4 regions of the Cylindrospermum stagnale PCC 7417 genome follow, and region 1 is predicted to be linked to each of the others. Evidence: predicted binding sites of a transcription regulator. Region 1 holds the regulator's gene; each other region holds the start of a gene.
The links. The regulator NtcA, encoded in region 1, controls nitrogen genes in cyanobacteria. The targets are predictions, from matches to a motif close to TNTGTANNNNNNNNTACANA.
Positions count from the first base shown of each region.

Region 2: a site for NtcA is predicted at 1,902-1,921, ahead of gifA (glutamine synthetase inactivation factor IF7A). Genes of this name have one in related genera too.
Region 3: a site for NtcA is predicted at 2,236-2,255, ahead of pirA (arginine synthesis PII-interacting regulator PirA). Genes of this name have one in related genera too.
Region 4: a site for NtcA is predicted at 3,533-3,552, ahead of CYLST_RS06585 (DUF3120 domain-containing protein). Genes of this name have one in related genera too.

Region 1 covers NC_019757.1:5,121,762-5,127,513, forward strand. The annotation lists gene CYLST_RS21395 (hypothetical protein) at 24-263, shown strand; gene CYLST_RS21400 (ABC transporter ATP-binding protein) at 510-1,490, opposite strand; gene hisB (imidazoleglycerol-phosphate dehydratase HisB) at 1,562-2,143, opposite strand; gene fabI (enoyl-ACP reductase FabI) at 2,320-3,096, opposite strand; gene ntcA (global nitrogen regulator NtcA) at 3,478-4,149, shown strand; gene CYLST_RS21420 (DUF3084 domain-containing protein) at 4,490-5,752, shown strand, end outside.
Region 2 covers NC_019757.1:807,569-813,320, forward strand. The annotation lists gene CYLST_RS03385 (class I SAM-dependent methyltransferase) at 581-1,639, opposite strand; gene gifA (glutamine synthetase inactivation factor IF7A) at 1,997-2,197, shown strand; gene glnA (type I glutamate--ammonia ligase) at 2,307-3,722, opposite strand; gene apcB (allophycocyanin subunit beta) at 4,083-4,592, shown strand; gene CYLST_RS03405 (Uma2 family endonuclease) at 4,744-5,385, shown strand; gene CYLST_RS03410 (DUF29 family protein) at 5,532-5,752, shown strand, end outside.
Region 3 covers NC_019757.1:135,139-140,890, forward strand. The annotation lists partial or broken gene CYLST_RS00615 (hypothetical protein) at 1-23, shown strand, start outside; gene CYLST_RS00620 (tetratricopeptide repeat protein) at 604-1,626, opposite strand; gene pirA (arginine synthesis PII-interacting regulator PirA) at 2,024-2,179, opposite strand; gene CYLST_RS00625 (SAM hydrolase/SAM-dependent halogenase family protein) at 2,305-3,099, shown strand; gene CYLST_RS00630 (DUF2301 domain-containing membrane protein) at 3,278-3,934, shown strand; gene CYLST_RS00635 (peroxiredoxin) at 3,946-4,515, shown strand; gene CYLST_RS00640 (SGNH/GDSL hydrolase family protein) at 4,534-5,673, opposite strand.
Region 4 covers NC_019757.1:1,583,102-1,588,853, forward strand. The annotation lists gene CYLST_RS06575 (NB-ARC domain-containing protein) at 1-2,205, shown strand, start outside; gene CYLST_RS06580 (undecaprenyl-diphosphate phosphatase) at 2,439-3,377, opposite strand; gene CYLST_RS06585 (DUF3120 domain-containing protein) at 3,555-4,313, shown strand; partial or broken gene CYLST_RS33150 (RNA-guided endonuclease InsQ/TnpB family protein) at 4,525-4,959, opposite strand; gene psbU (photosystem II complex extrinsic protein PsbU) at 5,560-5,752, shown strand, end outside.

The DNA of each region.
Region 1 (5,752 bases):
CATGTTGAATACAGCAATCATCAATGAATAGCAAACTTATCGTGAAAGATGTCAAGAGTCAAGAGGATACAGAAAGAGTGCATTGGCTAAAATCCCTTTGTAGCAACTGCCTTTGGCATAGAGAAAGGCAGTTTTATCTGGACTGCAATGTCCAAATTTATGCTGGAAATCGGGGCTTTGGTCTACGGGCACGCCGCATAAATTATATACAGGCAAATGATAAATATAGTGATGCTCATGATTTGATTCTGAGTAATTTTTGAGTCCAAACAAAGTAGCATAAATAACAATATATTTTATACAAAGCCCAAAAAGATAGGCAGGATAAATAGAAATTTAAGTAAGATTTTTGATGTTTTGCTACTTCTAAAAAGAGAGCAAATTTGATAACAGTCCGACTCTCTAGGTTGCTGCTATATAGTGGTAAGTAGTAAAACTTACCACTGACAATGATAACGAGTGTCTACGTTTATTTATGCCCTGCCTAGTGAATTTAGAAATAATCCTAGTTAATTTCCTTCCTGTTGTTTTTGGATCTGTTGGATAAAAAACTCTTCCAGAGATTGACGGGATAAGTTCATCGTCAGGATTTTTCCCCCCATCAGACGGAGACTGGCAAGAAAATCATAGTAATCGTCTTGTAGTATGCCTTGCCAAGAACCATCAGGCGCAAATTCTAGACTAGGTATCCATTTTTTGATAGTTTCTGAGCTGCCACCTTGACCTTTAACGTGATATGTGGTTTCGCTGCCTAAAAGTTCATTGAGGGAGCCAGAGCAAATTAATTCCCCTTGAGCGAGGATCGCAATGCGATCGCAAATTTGCTCCACTTCACTGAGAATATGGCTGTTAAAAAAGATTGTCTTGCCAGCGGCTTTGAGTTCCAGAATAATTTCCCGCATTTGGTAGCGTCCTAGGGGATCAAGACCAGACATCGGTTCATCTAAAAACACCAAATCTGGCTCGTTAATTAGTGCCTGGGCCATACCAACACGCTGTAGCATTCCTTTGGAGTAGCGGCGAAGGAGCTTTTTGCGGGCATCAGCTTGGGATAAACCCACTAATTCCAGCAGTTGGGGAATGCGTTGACGTTGCACAGTCTGGGGAATTTGGAACAGCCCGGCGGCTAACTGCAAAAATTCCCAGCCTGTGAGATAGTCATACAAATAAGGATTTTCTGGTAGGTAGCCAATACGTTGTTTGACACTGCGCTCACTTAGTGGCTTACCCAACAATAATCCCCGACCAGAGGTGGGACGGATAATTCCCAGCAATAGTTTTAACAAGGTGGTTTTACCAGCACCGTTTGGCCCCAGTAATCCAAAGGTTTCTCCTTGAAAAACTTGTAAAGAACAGCTTTTCAAAGATACGACTTTTTGATTCAGCCAAAAGCCAGTGCGATAGACTTTTCGCAACTCAGAAGTTAGGACTACTGGTTGATTGTTTGTAGGATTCGGTTGAGAATCAGATCTGTCTGCAACAGACTTCATAAAACTTTTAGAAATTGGGAAACCCCGTGCATTCATACCGGGGAGGAAACACGTCACGAAGTATAACAAATTTATAAAACGCCTTTAGAACTGGGAATCAGCCCCCCACGACGGGGATCGATTTCCACCGCCATTCGCATTGCTCTAGCAAAAGCCTTAAATGTTGCTTCAATGATGTGATGAGAATTAATGCCATCTAGTTGGCGAATATGCAGCGTCATTTGGCTATGGTTCACCACCGCCACAAAAAATTCGCGCACTAGTTGGGTGTCGTAGGTCCCCACCCGCTGGGTAGGAATTTGCAACCCGTAGCTGATGTAGGGACGTCCGGAAAAGTCTAGGGACACCTGAATTAAAGCTTCATCCAGAGGTGCGAGAAAATTACCAAAGCGGACAATACCTTTCCTGTCACCTAATGCTTGACTCAAAGCTTGCCCTAAGGTGATTCCCACATCTTCGTTGGTGTGGTGGTCATCAATTTCTAAGTCTCCCTTGGCTTGAACATCCAGGTCAATCAGCCCGTGGGAGGCAATTTGCTGCAACATGTGATCTAAAAACGGAATGCCGGTTGCTGCTTTACAGATTCCTCTACCATCTAAGTTAATCGTAACTTGAACATCAGTTTCGCCTGTGGTGCGGTGAACTGAAGCCATCCGAGGAGTAAAGCTTGGCTGGTCTTGGTGTGAGGAAGTAATTTGGCGTTGGACAGAGTCCTTACTGAAGGTATCGCTGATTTGCATAGTCATTTGCTAATGGTTAATGTCTAAGGGGTAATGGGGAAGGGCTAATAGTTTGATCCAATTACCTCTTCCCTAATTCCCAAATCTTATTACATACCCATAATTTCATATCCAGCATCTACATACAGGACTTGCCCAGTAATTCCGCTAGACAAATCACTAGACAAGAAAGCCGCAGTATTACCAACTTCTTGCTGAGTTACAGTGCGCCGGAGGGGGGCCACTTGCTCTACATGATGAATCATATCCAATATCCCACCTACCGCTGAAGATGCCAAAGTGCGGATGGGCCCGGCGGAGATGGCATTCACCCGAATATTTTGCGGTCCTAGTTCAGCGGCCAAATAACGCACACTAGCTTCCAATCCTGCTTTGGCTACGCCCATAAGATTATAGTTAGGAATCACCTTCACGCCGCCTAAATAGGTGAGGGTAATAATACTACCTCCCTCTGTCATCAGCGGTTTAGCCGCACCACTTAACTGCACCAGTGAGTAGGTGCTGATTTCTAGCGCTGTGTTGAAGCCAGAACGAGAGGTTTGGCTAAAATCTCCACTCAAATCGTCTTTGTTAGCAAAGGCCAGACAATGGATCAGGATGTCTATTCTGCCCCATTTATCGCGGATAGTCTCAAAGGTAGATTGAATCTGTTCATCGTTTTGGACATTGCAGGGAAGAAATAAGCTAGGGGTCAGGGGTTCTACCAATTCTGCAACTTTTTTCTCCATCTTGCCTCGTTCATCTGGCAAGTAGGTAATGCCTAGGTTAGCTCCTGCTTTGTGCAATTGTTGGGCGATCCCCCAGGCGATCGAGCGGTTATTGGCAATACCTGTAACAAGGGCGTTTTTTCCGGACAGATTAAGCATAAAAATTGTAAATGCGATCAATCATTTAGGAGCATACTAGAATCTGAGGCGAGTTTGTCTTTGTTTAGCACAGAATTTGTAAAAATGATGATTGGCAATCTTTGGAAAGCAGCAACAAAACGACCTGTTATTCCTTAAGATATTCTCAAGATATTAGGAATTTTTCGGTAAAAATCCTTTTATCTACAGATACAGGAACTGCTGATCAACAATAAATAGCTGAAAAAAACAATAATTATGTATCATTATAAACAAATAGCTATGAAGTATTGAGTTTGAGTATAGGAAAGTACAGAAAGGTTGACGGTGTCTTCTTGATTTTTCGGGTGTATTCTTAGGTAATCAGTTTTTGTTTTTCCGGCATTGGGTAGGGGAAGGGAGATGATCGTGACACAAGATAAAGCCCTAGCAAATGTTTTTCGTCAGATGGCGACCGGAGCGTTTCCGCCGGTTGTGGAAACTTTTGAACGCAATAAAACGATCTTTTTTCCCGGCGATCCTGCCGAACGAGTTTATTTTCTTCTCAAGGGTGCTGTGAAACTTTCCAGGGTGTACGAGGCAGGAGAAGAAATAACGGTAGCACTGCTGCGGGAAAATAGTGTTTTTGGTGTGTTATCACTGCTGACGGGAAATAAGTCAGATAGGTTTTACCATGCGGTGGCTTTTACGCCTGTAGAATTGCTGTCAGCGCCAATTGAACAAGTGGAGCAAGCACTCAAGGAAAATCCCGAATTATCAATGTTAATGCTGCGGGGCCTATCTTCGCGGATTTTACAAACAGAGATGATGATTGAAACCCTTGCTCACCGAGATATGGGTTCCAGATTGGTGAGTTTTCTGTTAATTCTCTGTCGGGATTTTGGCGTTCCTTGTGCTGATGGGATCACAATTGACCTAAAGCTATCTCATCAGGCGATCGCCGAAGCAATTGGTTCTACTCGCGTGACTGTCACCAGGTTACTTGGGGATTTGCGTGAAAAGAAGATGATTTCAATCCACAAAAAGAAGATTACTGTGCATAAACCTGTTACTTTAAGTAGGCAATTCACTTAAAAACAACCGGGGGTATAGAGGTGGCACGGTGCGATTTTAGATTTTGGATTTTGGATTGAGAATTTATCAGCGGGAATCCAAAACTATCTGCTAGAACGCCCAGCATCGACGGCAAACAGACACAGAGAACAAGGTATCCTGATTCTCCAGCTACTGGATCAACGGACTCAAAACAATCCAAAATCTAAAATTGAGTGACACGGACAGTTGGAGGTAAATCTAAAAATTGAGTAATTTCAGCTTTTGCCAATCTCTACTCCCCAACAGAAAATGGTTGAAAGTAGTAGGCTGTATCTGGAAGCATTATGCCGACCGCACAATACGTGAACGGTAGCTGAAGATGACCACCGGGTACATCCTCATCGCAGCAATTTTAATTTTGGGAGGCGTGATCGCCACCGTGGGCGATCGCATTGGCACACGAGTTGGCAAAGCACGCCTCTCACTATTCAAGCTGCGTCCCAAAAACACGGCTGTACTGATAACTATTTTTACTGGTGGGTTGATTTCTGCATCAACTCTAGCAATTTTATTTACTGCTGACGAAGGATTACGCAAGGGAGTCTTTGAGTTAGAAGATATTCAAAAAGACCTGAGGCAGAAGCGGGAACTGCTAAAAACCGCAGAAACCCAGAAAAGCCAGGTAGAAAGTCAACTAAACCAAGCCAGGAAAGAACAAGCTCAGGCACAGCAAGATTTACAGAAAATTAATCAGTCGTTGCAGGCGGCAAATGCCAAGCAACAAGCAACCGAAGCCCAACTCAACCGCACCATCAGCCGACAAGCTCAAACTCAAGCTCAACTCCAACGCACCCAAAGCCATCTGGGTCAAGTGGTAATTCGCTATCAACAAGCGATCGCCGAACTGCAAAGCGTTTACGATCAGCGAAAGGCACTACAGGCGGCAGTTGAACAACTAAAGACAGAACGCCAACGACTGTACGCCGAAGCAAAAAAAGCGATTGACGAAGCTAAAACAGCGATCGCCAAACGCGATCGCGAACTTGCTAACCGTCAAGAAACCATTCAACAACGCGATCGCAAAATTGCTCAACTAGATCAACTAATTCAAAATCGCAATCTAGAAATTACAGAACGAGAGCAAGTGATTGCCAAACGGGAATCTCGCCTCAAAGAACTGGAAAAACAACAGGAATCTCTAGAACAGGAAGTGGCAAGGCTGGAAAAATATTACCAGTCTTACCGCGACCTGCGTCTGGGCAAGTTGGCGATAATTCGCGGTCAAGTTCTAGCTGCTGCTGTTGTTCGCGTTGACAAAGCCCCCGCTGCCCGTCAAGCGGTGATCAAACTTTTACAGGAAGCCGACCGAAATGCCAATCTCGAATTAACTGAACCGGGGACAAATCCCTCAAATGTAGAGATCCTCTACGTTACCCAAGATAGAATTGAGCAACTGATCAAGCAAATTGATGATGGTCGAGAATACGTCGTGCGAATTTTCTCCGCAGGCAATTATGTCAGGGGAGAAAAACAAATCGAATTTTTTGCCGATACAGCAAGAAATCAACGGGTCTTTTCAGCAGGTGAATTACTAGCCACAACCACCGCCGATCCGAAAACGATGACATCTTATCAGCTGCGG
Region 2 (5,752 bases), 2.7 Mb from region 1:
AACGCACGACAGAATTAATTAACCGTTGAGTATTTCATCCTCTTTAACAGAGATACAAACAGTTAACGCACGACAGAATTAATTAACCGTTGAGTATTTCATCCTCTTTAACAGAGATACAAACAGTTAACGCACGACAGAATTAATTAACCGTTGAGTATTTCATCCTCTTTAACAGAGATACAAACAGTTAACGCACGACAGAATTACTTAACCGTTTCCTTCTTTGATTAGTGAGCTTTTGTATAGGTAGTTAGCGTGAATCCTGAGGAACGTAACAACGAACCAAATTGACTGCCTATCTCGACAGCATCACCCACTCCTCAAAACCACACAACTCTTGCTCGTAATCCCTCTTAAAGTTTGAGTCTTGACCTTCTACTGATCTAGAAAACGACGTCACTTAGGTTATCAGTCTCCTGCGTCCTGGTTTTTCTCCTCAGGGCTTGCTCCTAAAGATAAATATCCTCCAAGGAGATGCTAGATCATCCTAAGTATTATTACCTTCCAAGACCAGATGCGAAATTTCGCATCTGGTTTTTTTGGGGTTAACGGTAAAAAACCATCAAGAAAATTTGTCTCAGGCTGGCTTATGAGCAATAAAATACTTACTCATAAAGTGGACTTGTATATCAATATTTTCAAAGCCTGCTTTCTCTAGACGCTCTACTAAGTCATCAGTAGCATAATGCTTGTAGTAGGGTTCATGAAAAGTTTCGGGGAAGTTGTCAATCATCAGTTCCATTTCTGGTGAATCACTCTTTTGAATTGAGTCACAGATAATAAAGACTCCCCCTGGTTTCGTCACTCGAAAGCATTGTTCGATAACCGCTTGACGCGCCGTGGCTGGTAACTCATGGAAGAGAAAAACAGAAGTTACAGCATGAAAATAGTCATCCAGGTAAGGTAACTCTTCAGCATTTGCTTGCAAAAGTTGCGGTAATTCGACCGGATTTTGAGACAGGAGTTCATTGGCCTTACGCAGATAAGCTGGCGACAAATCTGCACCAAATAGAGATGCTTGAGGTAGAGCCGCCCGCATCAACTTCAGAGTCCGCCCGGTGCCACAAGCAACATCTAAAATCCGAACATTTCGTGGTGGAACATTCCCAAAAATTTCCAGCCCAGACTTGAGAGGAGCGAGAATCCGCCGCCGCATCGCATCAGTTGAGCCACCAAACAGAATTTCCACCTGCAAGTCATATAAATTGGCTGACATCTCGCTTAAGTAGCCATTGCTTTGGTGATGGAAGTTCTGCATGTAGTAGCTGGGATAACCATCTGTCTCTATTTCTGGCGAAAAGTCTTGATTATTATTTTGTTTCATCCGCTCCCAAATCTGAGGTAAATCTAGCCAAGTTACTGGGTAGTAGCGGAAAAAGTCTTCCCAGGGATTATCAAACAAAAGGCTTTTGGGATATACACCTTTTTCAGCATCTTGCCAATCTGTTTCTAGCAGCTGATTCAATTTTTCTTGAAGTTTGAGTAAAACCTCGTTCGGAATAGGTTTAACCTGCTGCTCAAGGGTTGGATGCACTAGCTTCCGCAACTGTGAACTTAAAGTCTTGTGAGCTAGTCCAAAGTAGTTTTTGCCTTGTTGAAAGGTCTGATAAGTCAGCTTTGTTAAAGTGTCAGACATAAAAATGCTCTGGATTTTATAACGTTAAATAATTATAAGTAAAAAAATGTAACAAACAAAGCCTCTACTGTCAGGAAGGCGCGGGCGCTGAGGTGAAACTGACCGAAAAGGGGCAGTGGATCATTCCTTCCTTTGAACATGAAGGACAATTTCCGCAATTAATCGCTTTTTATGCTGGATTAGTCACATTTATCCCGACTTTTGACAATCGAAAGATATTCAAGAGGACGAGATAATGTAAAGTTTTATTAAATTAATCAATTCCGTAGCTTATGATACAGAATCCCTGTTATTATAGTTAGTGAAAGGATAACTAGCCAATCACATATCACTAAAAAATTAAGAGAGGACTGTATTATGTCTATTCAAGAAAAATCTCGTGCATTAATGGTGCTTCAACATCAGCAAGTTAAGAATCGTCAACAATCGATGCTGATGCGTTCTGCACAAGAAATCGGTCTACATGAAGAACTATCCCACTACTGGAACCCAATTCAAGGCAAGATAGATCCGACAACGCAGATGATTTACGGCCGCAGCAATGCCTCCATGAGCTGAGTAGCGCTCCTTTTTTAAACTTTGTAGCTTGAGTCTGAGACTCAACTGAACAAATGTGGAAAAAAAAGCCACCCCCTAGGGTGGCAGAAAAATTTACTAATTTTTAGAATTAGCAATCGTAATAGAGGAAGAATTCATAAGGATGAGGACGCAACTGCATCTGCTTAACTTCGTTAACTAGCTTGTAGTCAATCCAGTTTTGGATGAAGTCTTCAGAAAAGACACCTGTATCTGTCAAGAAAGCGTGGTCGTTTTCCAGTGCTTCCAATGCCAGTTCTAGAGAACCAGGAGTGGAAGGAACCTTCGCCAGTTCTTCTGGAGAGAGTTCATAGATATTTTTATCTAAGGGTTCACCGGGATGGATTTTGTTCTTAATACCATCAAGACCAGCACAAAGCATGGCAGCAAAGGCCAAGTAGGGGTTAGAAGTAGCATCTGGACAACGGAACTCTAATCGCTTGGCTTTAGGGTTATCGCCAGACAGAGGAATCCGCACAGAAGCAGAACGATTACCTTGGGAGTAAGCCAAGTTTACAGGTGCTTCATAACCAGGTACTAGGCGCTTGTAGGAGTTGGTGGTGGGATTGGTGATTGCCAAGAGTGCTGGTGCGTGCTTGAGAATACCACCAATGTAGTACAGTCCCATTTCACTCATCCCAGCATACTTATCACCTGCAAACAAGGGTTTACCATCTTTCCAGATCGACTGGTGACAGTGCATACCGGAACCGTTATCGCCAAAAATTGGTTTTGGCATGAAGGTGACGGTTTTACCGTATTTCCTAGCCACGTTCTTGATCACATATTTGTATGTCATCAACCAGTCAGCAGCTTGGATCAACTTACCAAACTTGAAACCCAGTTCGCACTGACCACCGGTAGCAACTTCGTGGTGTTGCTTTTCAATGGGTACGCCGCAGGCTGCCATTGTCAGTAGCATTTCTGTCCGGATATCTTGGAAGGTATCCGTTGGTGGAACTGGGAAGTAACCTTCTTTGAAGCGTGTTTTGTAACCGAGGTTGGGGCTTTCCTTTCTGCCTGTGTTCCAACGACCTTCTACAGAATCTACGTGGTAGTAGCCTTCGTTGGCAGTTTGGTCGTAGCGGACATCATCAAAAATGAAGAATTCGGCTTCTGGGCCAAAGAAGGCTGTGTCACCAAGTCCAGTGGAAGCTAGGTAATCTATTGCTTTTTGGGCAATAACGCGCGGGCAACGGTTGTACCATTCACCCGTGCGGGGTTCTTTGATGCTACAAATTATACTTAGCGTTGGCTCTTTCATGAACGGGTCGATCCAAGCGGTGTTTGGATCAAGTACCATCGTCATGTCTGATTCTTCAATGCCTTTCCAACCCCGAATACTCGAACCGTCGAAGGGTACGCCATCAGAGAATGAACTTTCATCGATTTGGTCGTGAAACACGGTGAGATGCTGCCATGTCCCCGGTGTATCGATGAATTTCAGATCAATCATCTGAATTTTTTGGTCTTGAATCAACTTTAAGACTTCTTTGGGGGTTGTCATTCTTACTCCTTCTGTAGCCAATTAACTAAAGTAAAACCAGAATCTGCCAAAGCATCCTAACCCTGCTGCGCCAACCCAAGTTGTGACATACCTGAAATATCGTAGTTACTGGACATTGGGTAAAATTGTAGCAGTTGATACAGATTATCTGGATTACAGGTTATATTAACCTTTCTCTGCTGATCTGCACAAAACTGGAAAGTTCATCACATAGGGGTCAACTTTGGCATAGAATCCTTAAGTAGCAGATGGATTGTTTTTGTGCCGAATCAATTTTAAATGGCACAAAAAATTTACTGGTGCATAAGTGCAGCCAAATAAATATCAAACCATAGATAGTAATGATTGGGAGAAAAAGGAATGCGCGATGCAGTAACAAGTTTAATTAAGAATTATGACGTAGCCGGGCGCTATTTTGACCGGAATGCGCTCGATAGCCTCAAGTCTTACTTTGATAGTGGTACCGCACGGGTGCAAGCGGCAGCGGCGATTAATTCTAACGCGGCGGCAATTGTCAAACAGGCTGGTTCTAAGTTATTTGAAGAATTGCCAGAATTGATTCGCCCTAGTGGTAACGCCTATACGACTCGTCGTTATGCGGCTTGTCTGCGGGATATGGACTACTACCTCCGTTATGCTACCTATGCGCTGGTTGCTGGTAACACGAATGTGTTAGATGAACGTGTGCTGCAAGGGTTGCGGGAAACTTACAATTCTTTGGGCGTTCCTATTGGTCCCACGGTTCGCGGTGTCCAGATTATGAAGGATATGGTCAAGGCACAAGTTGCGGGGGCTGGTATTGCCAATACCGCTTTTGTGGATGAACCTTTTGACCATATCACTCGTGAGTTGAGCGAAACGGATATTTAGCTTAAACCAGGGCGATTATAAATCACGCCTACATAAACAAAGTCCGCCTACGCGGACTTAATTAATATCGCACTTTGGCTTTATTGGCAAGGTGCGGTTACTTTTTTTAAACCTAAAATAGAATTACAGTTAGCAGTCTGATGCTTAAGCTATGTTTGCCCTGATATCACCAGATAAAACCCAAATTCCCCCTGGTGCAGTGGTGCGGATGCCTGCAACTTGGGAAGAATATCAAACTCTCTGCCAACAACGGGGCGATCGCACAATTCCCCGGTTAAAATATCGAGATGGGGAAGTTCTGCTGATGTCACCTTTGCCACAACATGGTCGAGATGCTCACCTCATCGCTAGTGTAATCACTACCCTTCTCGATTATTTCCAGCTTGAGTATGATGCTTTCACCCCGGTGACAATGGAACTCCCCGAAGAAAGCGGACTAGAACCGGATTACTGTTTCTACATTGACAACTGGCAAGCTGTATCTGGCAAAAAGCGCATTAACTGGAGTATTGATCCACCACCCGATCTGGTGCTGGAAATTGATGTCACTAGTTATACTGATGTCAACGACTATTTACCCTATCGCGTGCCAGAAATTTGGCTGTGTAAACAAAAGCAACTGTTTATTTATCAACTTCACCAAAACAGCTATTTATCCCAAACCCATAGCCGCTACTTCCCTACTCTTGACTTACATGGCATTGTCCAGCAGTGTTTGGAAACTGCCTATAACCGCAATACCAGTGCAGCCATACGAGAACTAAGGCAATTCCTTGATCATGAAAAATCCTAACCTAGGAAAACCCATTTTTTACTCGTATGCTAATTTTCTTGTTTTGTTGCTATAGTTTCTAAAAATTTCTACCACCGACATAAAAGATTCTGCTAAACAATTGCTCTTTGCAGTTGCTTAGGCGACGATGTTTGAGGCGCTACATTATGGAAGAATTATTAACCCTGAAAGGCTTGCTTCTGCAAGGTGATGTCCAAGGGGCATTAGTTATAGTTGAAGAATTAGAAGAAATGAGCCGAAATGATATTATCAAGACGATTCGGAATTATGCAGTAATTCTGCTGTTGCACTTGATTAAACAAAAAGCTGAAAACCGCACAACTCGCTCTTGGGAAGTCTCAATTAGAAATTCGGTTCGGGAAATTCA
Region 3 (5,752 bases), 2.0 Mb from region 1:
TTGTCTCTAATAAAGAAGGCAACTAAACTGGGCGCAAAATGCTGGATTATGCCCAGATGCGGGTTATTTACAGGACTACCCGGTAAGCGTAAAACGAGCGCGGCTGTCTTCCCTGAGATATAAGCGATACGTGGGATTTTAATCCCTGTCATCTTCTCTAACTGCAACATTTATTTTTACTTGCCATAATTTAACCTTTTATAGATAATATTTTAGATATACAGGAAGGGTAATCAACCTGTCTAAAAACCCGATTGCTGCCTAACACGCAGACGCTGTACCTTGACAATTAAATCTATAGGGTTCTATTACATTGTTCTAGCTTCCTTCTGGTAATAGGTAAAAGATTTACAGGGACTAGGCACAAAGCATTTTGAGGCGTATTTGCTTCAACTAAAAAAGAACTTGCAGCAATGCAACTAGGGTAGGGCATACCCGAAGTCGCTTGGGGAGAACCCCACCTCTGGTTTAGAAAACGCAAGGAATCTAGATTAAGTGGTTTCGTTGAGCCAAGAATCTCAGTGTCTTTAGACCTGAGAGTGTCAAGCGCCTTGGGAGTAGAGCCTGAGGTTTGAGTGCATCAGACTCGCTTTTATCCCCTAATTACAGGCAGTCCATGAACCGCTGTACCTTGTCTGAGAGTGGCTGATGTTGGATTTTATCGGCTAATGTTTGGGCTTTTTGGTAGCAGCATAGGGCTGACTTTTTGCGTTTTGTTGTGGCGTAAAGACTCCCCATATTCAGCAAAGTTGAAGTTTCTCCCAGAGAATCGCCCAGTTCTTGATAAATGGCGATCGCTTGCTTGTAGTACTTCAGTGCCTGATGGTGATTGGCGAAATTGCTATAAATAAAGCCAATGTTGTTTAAAGTTGTGGCTTCACCGGCGCGATCGCCGATTGTCCGACGTGTCAACAGAACTTGAGAGTAAAGCAATAACGCCTTTTTCGGTTGACCTAAATCACTATAAATCGAGGCAATGTTGTTTAAAGTGGTGGCTTCACCCACAATATTCTTGAAGGCTCGTTGAATTGGTAGGGCTGCTCGCAAAAATTCTAGAGCTTTCTCAAACTTTCCTAAGGTGGTGTAGGCATATCCAATCCCATTTAGCGTTGTCGCCTCACCAGAAAAATCTCCTAGCGATCGCCGCATCGACAAAATTTGATGCTGTAGCAATAGTGCGCGTTTCGGTTCTCCCAACTTGGTATAAATTAGTGCTACATCATTGAGAGTAGAAACTTCCCCTTGAGTGTCTTTCAATTTTCTGAAGATTTGCAGCGCTTTGTCAAAATACACTAACGCTTGCTCAACCTGTCCCATCCGGTTGTAGGTGGAACCCAGATTGCTGAGTGCAGTTGCTTCTGCTGCTGCATTACCCAGTTCTAGAGCAACCGAAAGCGCCTGATGAAAACACTCTAAGGCTTTTTGCTGTTGCCAGCAACCGAGGTGAGCTAAACCGATATCGTTTAATGTATAACCAACTCTGGCGCGATCGCGAATTGCTCTAGCTAGCCGTAAATTTTCAGTTGCTAGATCAATATATTCTTGAAATTTACCCTGCTTGTAGTAGGGTTTTGCTTGCTCACGACGTTGTTCCCACTCTTTGACTTGATTTAAAGATTGCGTCATGTGACCTTGGTTGCACTCTTGGGTAAATAGGCAGGTTAGTCCTTGGTGGATACCTCTAGGGAATTAATCCCTCTTCGGTTTCCTCAATTTGAGTTAACCATTATTTTCTACCTTTAGAGGTAAGACGTAAAGGGTAAAGTGTGGTATTTTTACATACTTAGGAGGCAAGTTGTCTCAAATCAAGAAAGCCATGATAACTGGCGAAAATGCTAGATTAAGCCAGCATGGGCGTGATTCACAAGCTTATTTTTCCCTCAACTCAGCCGCTTGGGGAGTTTAAAAGTTTTTTCTAATTTTCCAATCACAGCAGTTTTGGCGCTGGTTCTGACTACCAAAAAAAAGAAAACCCGCCGAAGCGGGGTAATACACAACAAACTATCAACAATGAAAACTTGAATTAGCCGTAGCACGCCATCTCTACTTCTAGTTGGCGAATCAGTTGTTCGTTACCTGTAGCTCTGGCTACTTGCAAACGATGCTCTAGGCTTCTTTGAATATTCTGTTTGTGAACTGCTTCTGCTTTGACAGCAGCTTGCGCTCTGTTGCTACTCATAGCGAATGCCTGTTTAAGTTTATTTTTATGTCTTGTAATCCTAACATAACACATATTTTGTAGCTGTTGTTACAGAAATCCGAAATGCATTATATATTAATAGTCGAGCCTTGTTCGATCAGCAGATGATTCAACAACCACTTCTGACCTTATTGAGCGATTTTGGCGATCGCGATGTGTATGTGGGTGTGATGAAAGGAGTCATTGCCCAAATCAACCCCCAGATCAGCTTTGTCGACTTGACGCACCAGATTCCACCACAAAATATTCCTGCGGCTAGATTTTGCCTGATGAATGCTTACCCCTATTTTCCCGTGGGTACGGTGCATCTAGCGGTGGTAGATCCGGGTGTGGGAAGTCAGCGAAAAGCGATCGCCATAGAATTGGCTCAAGGTTTTCTCGTCGGCCCAGATAATGGGATTTTCAGCGGCGTACTTGCTCAAAATTCGGCAATTTCCGCTGTGGAACTTACAAATCTTAACTATTGGCGCACTCCTCAACCCAGCGGCACATTCCACGGTAGAGATATTTTTGCACCTGTCGCGGCTCATCTTGCTAGTGGTGTTTCTCTACAACAACTAGGACAAGAAATCGATCCAGCTACTTTGGTTAATCTGGATATCGGAGAATGTCAACAGACAACAACAGGGGTAAGGGGTTACATTCAATATATAGACCACTTTGGCAACTTAGTCAGCAACATTCCCGGAAGTTCTGTGCAGAGTAAAACCTGGTGTGTGCAAGCATCTGGCTTGAGGATACCAGGGGGTACAACTTACAGCGATGTCCAACTTGGGGAAGCTCTTGCTTTAGTTGGTAGTCACGGTTGGGTAGAAATTGCCATCAATAGCGGTAATGCACAGATACAGTTGCAGCTAAACTTGCAAGATGCTGTAGAATTCATCGGCATTAAAAATTAACAATTAAAAATTAAAAAGCTTTTGAGTTATCTCACTGGTTAGTTATTTTGGCCTTGCTGCATTAACGCCTCCGAAGCAATAGCCGGATTGGTTGAGAGAGCCACCACTGTAGCTGTATTCAGGTCAGTGTGTGGAGTGTGTCACACTAGATAGTGGGAGTACTTCTCAGAAATTTTCTATGACTACGCAAACCGGATCTGCACCGTTAATTTATCAAGGCCAGTTTGGAGAATTTACCATAAATCAAAGCGATCGCCAAAGCGTGATCATCTACCGTACAGGATTAATGGTAGCTGCACTGAGTTTTGCGATCGCCAGCGCTTTAGTTTTGTTCAATCCTCAGCCCGCTGTTTTCACGGCACTAACGCCTCTCTATGCCTGTTTTAGCCTCGGACTTGGTGTGAGTTTAGTGATGATTCATATCTACATGGAACCGCTGCACCGACTTTTGCAAGCCTTTTGGGCGATTGGTAGCATCACATCAATAGTTTTGGCACTTTCTAGCAGTACACCTTTAGCTGTCACCGTTTACAATCAACCCCTTACTTTATTTGGAGTCGGTTGTACCTTTGCTGCTTTGACAGGCATTTATTTCAAAGAAGCTTTTTGCTTCAATCGTCTAGAAACTAAGGTATTAACCCCACTCGTGCCGTTACTTTTGCTAGGGCATTTGCTAGGAATTTTACCAACACAAGCAGAACAGTTTTTATTAGGCATTTGGGCGATTTTATTTTTAGTGTTTGCCCTGCGTAAGGTAGTCCAAGCAATTCCTCCAGATATTGGCGATAAATCTGTATTTACTTATTTGCATGAACAACGTTCAGCAAAAGTTTAAAAATAAATTTCATGACAATACCAGATAATCTCTATGAATTGCCCCAAAATCTTCTAGTTCCAGTTGATGATGGAGCTTGTAACCATCTTTTAGGAATGCAAATTCCTTCTGTTCCCTTGATGTCAACAGCAGGAAAAATTGTCGATTTAGCCTGCCTAACTGCCAGAACAGTGGTGTACTGCTATCCACGCACCGGTAGACCTGATCAAGACCTGCCTCAAGGTTGGAATGAAATTCCAGGAGCTAGAGGATGTACACCACAGTCTTGTGCATTTAGAGATTATTATCAAGATTTACAAGCACTTGGTGCAATGGTTTTTGGTCTCAGCACACAGAATACAGAATATCAGCAAGAGGCAATTGAGCGGCTTCACCTCCCCTTTGAATTATTGAGCGATTTAGAACTAGCTTTGACGAAAGCTTTAAAATTACCAACTTTTGAAATAGAGTCGATGACCTTGATTAAGAGGCTAACATTAATCATCTTTGATGGGCAAATTCAAAAAGTATTTTATCCTGTATTTCCACCAAATCAAAATGCAGAAAAAGTAATTAATTGGCTTTCGGAAAACCAGGAATAATTTTTTTTTAATTTCTAATTAACTTCCTAGTAGTTTTAACAATGCTGCTCGATAAATGTTTAGACCTTCAGCATTAAGATGGTGGCCATCACTGGTTAAATTCTCTTTGAGAACATTATTTTCATAAAGCGGTGCTACACCTTCTGCTGCAACTGTCACTTTTTCGGTTGCTGCAACTTGAGTAATCAAAGCATTAATTTTTTCGACTCTAGACAGTGGGGCGGCTTTGTTTGGATCTAAGCTAGCTGCGACTGTTGAGTAAAAGGCAGGAATGAGAAAAATCTCTTTAGTTCCCGTGGCGCGGACAAGTGCAATCGCCTCTTGCAGCTTTTGGACGAATAACTCATCACTCATCCCATACCAAGCATCATTTCCCCCAATAGCAATCACGGTTTTTTGGCATTTCGCATTGGTAGGAATTAAACGTTGCAGTTGTTCTACTAATGAAATTGTACTCACACCATTGAAAGCAAAGTTAAAAGTGCCTTCACCAAGACTATTGCCAAGTCCAGCAGAAATAGAATCACCAAATAAACAACCTGAGAATTTCTTATCTTGGGTAGCAAATGTCTGATATTGCAGTTCAAGTTGCCATAAAGGTGAAGCAGTTAAATTATCTTTTGGTGGCGGATTAGTTGAACCAGCAGGTAACTTGGGCATTCTGAGTAACTTTGAAGTTTTTGCCAAGTCAATTACTATTCTGTTACTAGGATAAGCTTCGAGAAAGCTGATTATTCCCAAGCCTTCTGGTGAGGTGGCTCCGAGGACAAGGGCAGATTTTAGTGCAGGGATACCTGCTTGATCACGACGGGCAATAGTTGGGGAATAAACATTTAAAAATTGCTCGCCAATTTGGGTATTTACTAATTTACTAAAAGCCCCAATATCAAGAAACTTCTTTACCTGAAGAACGCCTTGGAACATCTGTTTCTCTTTCGGTTTGAGGTAACTCAGAAAAGATTGTAGCTCGCTAGAAACTTGTTGTGTTTCAGCATACCTGCGGAGATCTGCCACAGGCAGCGATTGCTCCAACAAACCGTATCTGAGAACAATTGTTTTAGCTGCCAAACTAGGTAATGAACCAAAAAGACTATCTAGAAGTAAGGGAATTAAGCAACCAGATAAGCTTAAAAGAAGGCGAGAGGGATATTTTATCACTGAAGATAGATGCTTCCATCATGGGTTTTCTTCCCTATCTTCGCCTGTTTCCCTGATACTTTAACAGACAAATCTAATT
Region 4 (5,752 bases), 3.5 Mb from region 1:
ATTGTTTTAGCAAAGAACCTGCCACCAGATTTGTTGCCAGAAGCTCTCGCTACTGCCAGGGAAATTCGGAATGAGAAGTATCGCGCCAAAGCTTTGAGTGCTTTAGTAGAGAAACTGCCAGATTTGTTGCCAGAAGCCCTTGCTGCTGCCAGGGAAATTCGGAATGAGGAGTATCGCGCCGATGTTTTGATTGCCTTAGCTGAAAAACTGCCAGAGTTGTTGCCAGAAGCTCTTGCTGCTGCTAGGGAAATTCAGGATGAGAGCGATCGCGCCAAACCTTTGAGTGCCTTAGCTGAAAAACTGCCACCAGATTTGTTGCCAACATTCCTTGCTACTGCCAAAGAAATTCAGGATGAGTGGTATCGCGCCAATATTTTGAGTGCCTTAGTTGAGAAACTGCCACAGGTATTGCCAGAAGCTCTTGCTGCTGCTAGGGAAATTCAGAATAAAAGCCATCGCGCCAATATTTTGATTGCCTTAGCACAGAAACTGCCGCCAAAGTTGTTGCCAACAGTCCTTGCTGCTTTCAGGGAAATTCAGAATGAGAGCGAGATCGCCAAAGCTTTGATTGCCTTAGCACAGAAACTGCCACCAGATTCGTTGCCAACAGTCCTTGCTGCTGCCAGGCAAATTCAGCATGAGCGGTATCGCGCCGATGTTTTGATTGCCTTAGCTGAAAAACTGCCAGAGTTGTTGCCAGAAGCTCTTGCTGCTGCTAGGGAAATTCAGGATGTGGAGTATCGCTATAATGCCTTGAGTGCCTTAGCTGAAAAACTGCCACCAGATTTGTTGCCACAAGCTCTTGCTGCTGCCAGGAAAATTCAGGATGAGATTTGTCGCGCCTATGCCTTGAATGTATTAGCACAGAAACTGCCAGAGTTGTTGCCAGAAGCCCTTACTGCTGCCAGGGAAATTCAGGATGAGGAGTATCGCGCCGATGTTTTGATTGCCTTAGCCGAAAAACTGCCAGAGTTGTTGCCAGAAGCCCTTGCTGCTGCCAGGGAAATTCAGGATGAGAGGTATCGCGCCGATGCCTTGAGTGCTTTCTTCGCACATAAACTGCCCCTAGCGTTGTTGCCAGAAGCTCTGACTGCTGCTAGAGAAATTCCGGATGAGAGGTATCGCGCCGATGCCTTGAGTGCTTTCTTCGCACATAAACTGCCCCTAGCGTTGTTGCCAGAAGCTCTGGCTGCTGCTAGAGAAATTCCGGATGAGAGGTATCGCGCCGATGCCTTGAGTGCTTTCTTCGCACATAAACTGCCCCTAGCGTTGTTGCCAGAAGCTCTGGCTGTTGCTAGGGAAATTTCAGATGAGAGGTATCGCGCCAAGGCTTTGATTGCCTTAGCTGAAAAACTGCCAAAGTTGCTGCCAGAAGCCCTTACTGCTGCCAGGAAAATTCAGAATGAGTATTATCGCGCCGATGTTTTGATTGCCTTAGCTGAAAAACTGCCAGATTTGCTGCCAGAAGCCCTTACTGCTGCTAGGGAACTTCAGTATGATGAGTATCGCGCCTATGCCTTGAATGCCTTAGTTGAAAAACTGCCAGATTTGCTGCCAGAAGCTCTGGCTGCTGCCAGACAAATTCAGGATGAGAGGTATTGCGCTAATGCTTTGAGTGCCTTAGCACAGAAACTATTACCAGACTTGTTGCCAGAAGCTCTTGCTGCTGCCAGGGAACTTCAGAATGAGAGGTATCGCGCCAAGGCTTTGATTGCCTTAGCTGAAAAACTACCACCAGACTTGTTGCCAGAAGCCATAGCTGCTGCCAGGGAACTTCAGGATCAGAGCTATCGCGTCTATGCCTTGAATGCCTTAGCACAGAAACGGCCAGAGGTATTGCCAGAAGCCCTCGCTGCTGCTAGGGAACTTCAGAATGAGAGCGAGATCGCCGATACTTTGAGCGTCTTAGCACAGAAACTGCCACCAGAGTTGTTACCAGAAGCTCTTGCTGCTGCCAGGGAGCTTCAGGATGAGAGCGATCGTGCCTATGCTTTGAAAGCATTAGCTTCCGGTTTGTCACAACTGCCAGCCACCGAACTTTTTCCCCTTTGGCAAGATACGCTTCATCAACTATCTCTTCGCGTTCGTCCTTTTTTACTAATAGATATAGAGACATTATTTCCCGTTATCTTTGCACTAGGTGGCGAAGTAGCAACCGCAGAAATTGCCCGCGCTATTGTGGATGTGGCGCGATGGTGGCGGTGAGTTATCAAATTATCGAATATAGCCAAATTGCTTGGTATATTCCACCAACTCTCTGGTATGCCTCCTGAAGAAATTCGTGCCAGATTCCCCACCAGGGGTAAAGTTACGGAAACTGTCATCAGGGGCTTTCGTAACCTGTAAGTACTACTAGACAACAGTTTCATCTCATAATTATCAAGCTAACGCCCTCAAAATAGAGAGGGCATACCATAAAATTAATGAAATGACAAGTATTAATTATTCTGCAACAAATTGAGTGCGATCGCACTCAAGATTGATGCCCCAAATGCCAAGCGATACCAGACGAATATCAAAGTGTTCTGGGTTTGAAGATATCGCAGCAGCCAGGCTATAGATAAATAAGAAAAGACAAATGCTGACAATGTGCCGACAAATACTACTACTAAGTCAGTTTTACCCAGGGCCTCTTTAAAAAATTCATATAAAGTAGCAACGGTGAGAGTGGGAATTCCTAGCAGAAAGGAAAATCTTGCCGCCGTGCTACGTTCCAAACCGATAAATAACGCAGTTGTCACAGTTGAGCCAGAACGGGATGCACCAGGTACGAGAGCAATCATCTGGCCTAACCCAATTAATACCCCATCACGAATTTTTAAGCTGTCGAAGTTCCGCTTGCGGCTGCCCAACTTTTCTGCTGCTGCTAATAAAAGTGCCATCACAATCGAAGTAATGGCAATGGTCGTCATGCTGTTAATCAAGGATTTTTCGTTATTAAGTGCTTTTTTCAGCAAAAATCCCCCAACTAGGGCAGGCAAGGTACCTACAGCTATCCCCACAAGCAATTGCCATTCTTCTCGTTGCCAGTCTTTTTGCCTCACAGCCTGCCATCCGCCAGTCAAAATTTTACTAATATCTGACCAAAAATAAATTAACACTGCGATCACACTGCCAAATTGAATCGTCGCCAAAAAAGGCTTCCCTGCCACTGCATCCCAGTGCAATGCTTTAGTAAAAACCTGAAGATGAGCAGTGCTACTGATGGGTAGAAACTCTGTGATGCCTTGCACAATCCCCAAAACAAATGCCTGAATCAGTCCTTCGATGAGATTAACTCCACCAGTTGACGCCTCACTCGGTAGTCCCACCTGTAAAAGTTGCCCCCATACAGGGAATAGCAAGCCTATACCGCCAGCTTCTAAGATTGTCGCCATTAACCAAACTCCCAAAAAGGATGCGTAACTCTAGCAAATTATCCAACTTTACGCGCTAGTAGTCAGTCTTTCCGGGTGGCATCCAACCTCAGCACAATTCAGGTAAAATCCCAGGGGGGGGGATTTTAAATTGTGATATCTTAGATAAGTAAAGTTTAGTAACATATATTAAAAACTTTGCTTAATAATACATTATCTTCCTACAGTGCTTCTACCCCTGCTCTTGATCCGGAGTCAACGGACATCAGAGAATTAGAGTCTCAACTCTCTTTATCTCCTTCTCTCGGAGAGCCGATCTCTTCAAGACAAACTTGGTTAGTATTTGCTGCGGCAGTGTTTTTGGTATCTGTGCCAGTGTTTGTCGAAGCGCCAATGGTGCGATCGCTCCCCAGTCTGAGTTTAGCGATGACAGGATTCTGGATATGGTTGAGTTTTGCCCTGATGTCACGTCCACGAACTTATATCTGGGGCGATTTGCTTTTAGGGTTCAGCGGCAGTTGGTTAGCAGGGGCGATTTACTGGGGCTGGTTGCGTTGGGAACCTTTATGGCATTTGCCAGTGGAGTCGATTGGGCTACCATTTGCTTTGTGGTGTCTGGCGAGGAATTGGGGCAAAGTAGGTAGCTGGTTTTATTTAGGTTCGTTATTCGGGACATTTTTAACCGATATCTATTTCTACCTGGCGGACTTGATGCCCTACTGGCGACAGATTATGAGAGTAGATGTCGCAGAAACTTCACAAATCTTACAAAATGCCCTAGCGCAAGTAGAAACACCTTGGGGAGAAGCTTGGGCGCTAGTTCTAGCCCTAACGCTGTTGACAGTCGGAATTTTATCTTTAGGTGGAAAGCAACAGCACTGGTACGCCTTTAGCGGCGCAGTTTTGAGTACAATTCTGGTAGACAGTCTATTTTTGCTAGTAGCGGTGATCTGCTGAAAGCAGCAGCGCTGAGTGCAAAGCGTCCCGTCAGGGATACGCGATCGCCTAAATTCGGTGAAAAACCCGAATGGTGGAAATCTAGTGGAACTAGACCATTGAGAGGTGTATTTCAAACTGCGACTGGAAACAGAATAAATGCTGATTGTAATAGTGCAGCAAATATTATCGGCAAAGTAGCGATGATGGGTGACATACTCCACACTCCCTTTCAGGTGAGTGTGGGCTTCTCAACGACTCCTAATCCGGACATTGATCGAGCTTTAAGACCGTGTGTCCCACGGTTCTTGATATTTATAGCCGCGTTCAAGTCCCTGCACAAACTTGTATGACATATAGGACAATTGTGCATTCTTTGGGATAGCGGTTTTATTACCTTGGAACCGCACTTAGAACATTCAAGGCTAGTACCGTTAGGATTTACAGCTATCACTTTCAAGCCAGCATTTACGGCTTTGTTTGAAAGTATGGATATAAACTGTCCCCATCCAGCATCATTTACGCTTTTAGCCAATCTTGATTTAGCAAGTCCTTTAATATTTAACTTTTCAACTGCTATCGCATCGGATTTTTTGAGGAGATTGTTTGCAGTTTTAAAGTGAAAATCTTTGCGGGTATCTGCTACTTTTTTATGTTTAATACCCAGACAATGTGTAGGCAGTCAGGAAAAATAAAGCATTAAATTTGAGGATATCAGAACGTAGATTGAACAAACTACGACTATACGCAAGTCAAAATGATAAAACCATGACTCATGTAATTGAAGACTTTATAGATTCCCTCAAAGTTAAAAGTGGCGACTCCTCATCGACCCCCTTTCCTGTCAATCCTACGGATTGAATTGGTTGTGGGTCAATTCGTCGCCGCCCAAAAATTCATCCCACACTGCCCTTCGGGTCAGATGTGGGGCTTATTTTTGTTTCAGCTAAATTTGACTTAGCTGGAATCAGTAGAGGTTGTTTAAGTCAGCCTAAGAAACTTCTACTATGGACTCTTCAGGAATCCCCGCGTCTTCAGACCGGGGAAGCTTAATAAGCTGTATATTAGTTTCTGATGACTGCTGTGTGTTGATTAAGCTATCCGCTATCAACCCCAGGACGAAGTCAGAGGAAACAAGTACTCTACCAGCCCCCAGATTGATCAGTGGGGTGGACTTCAGACTTTATAATCCTCACTTCAGCCGATAGTTGACAGTTTTTAGCTTAAAGTTTTTATTTCTGTATTGATGGAAAGAGGGAGAAAGATAGTGAAAGGATTGGTGCGTTTATTAACAGTGTTTAGTTTGTTACTTGGCTCCTGGGGATGGTTGGGAACAACTCAGATAGCCCAAGCTGCAAGTTTCAACAATTTTGCTTTACCTCAAATCCCAGTTCTGGCAATTGAACGGCAAAATCGGGCAGATGCCAAGCTAGGAACGTCATTCGGTCAAAAAATTGATT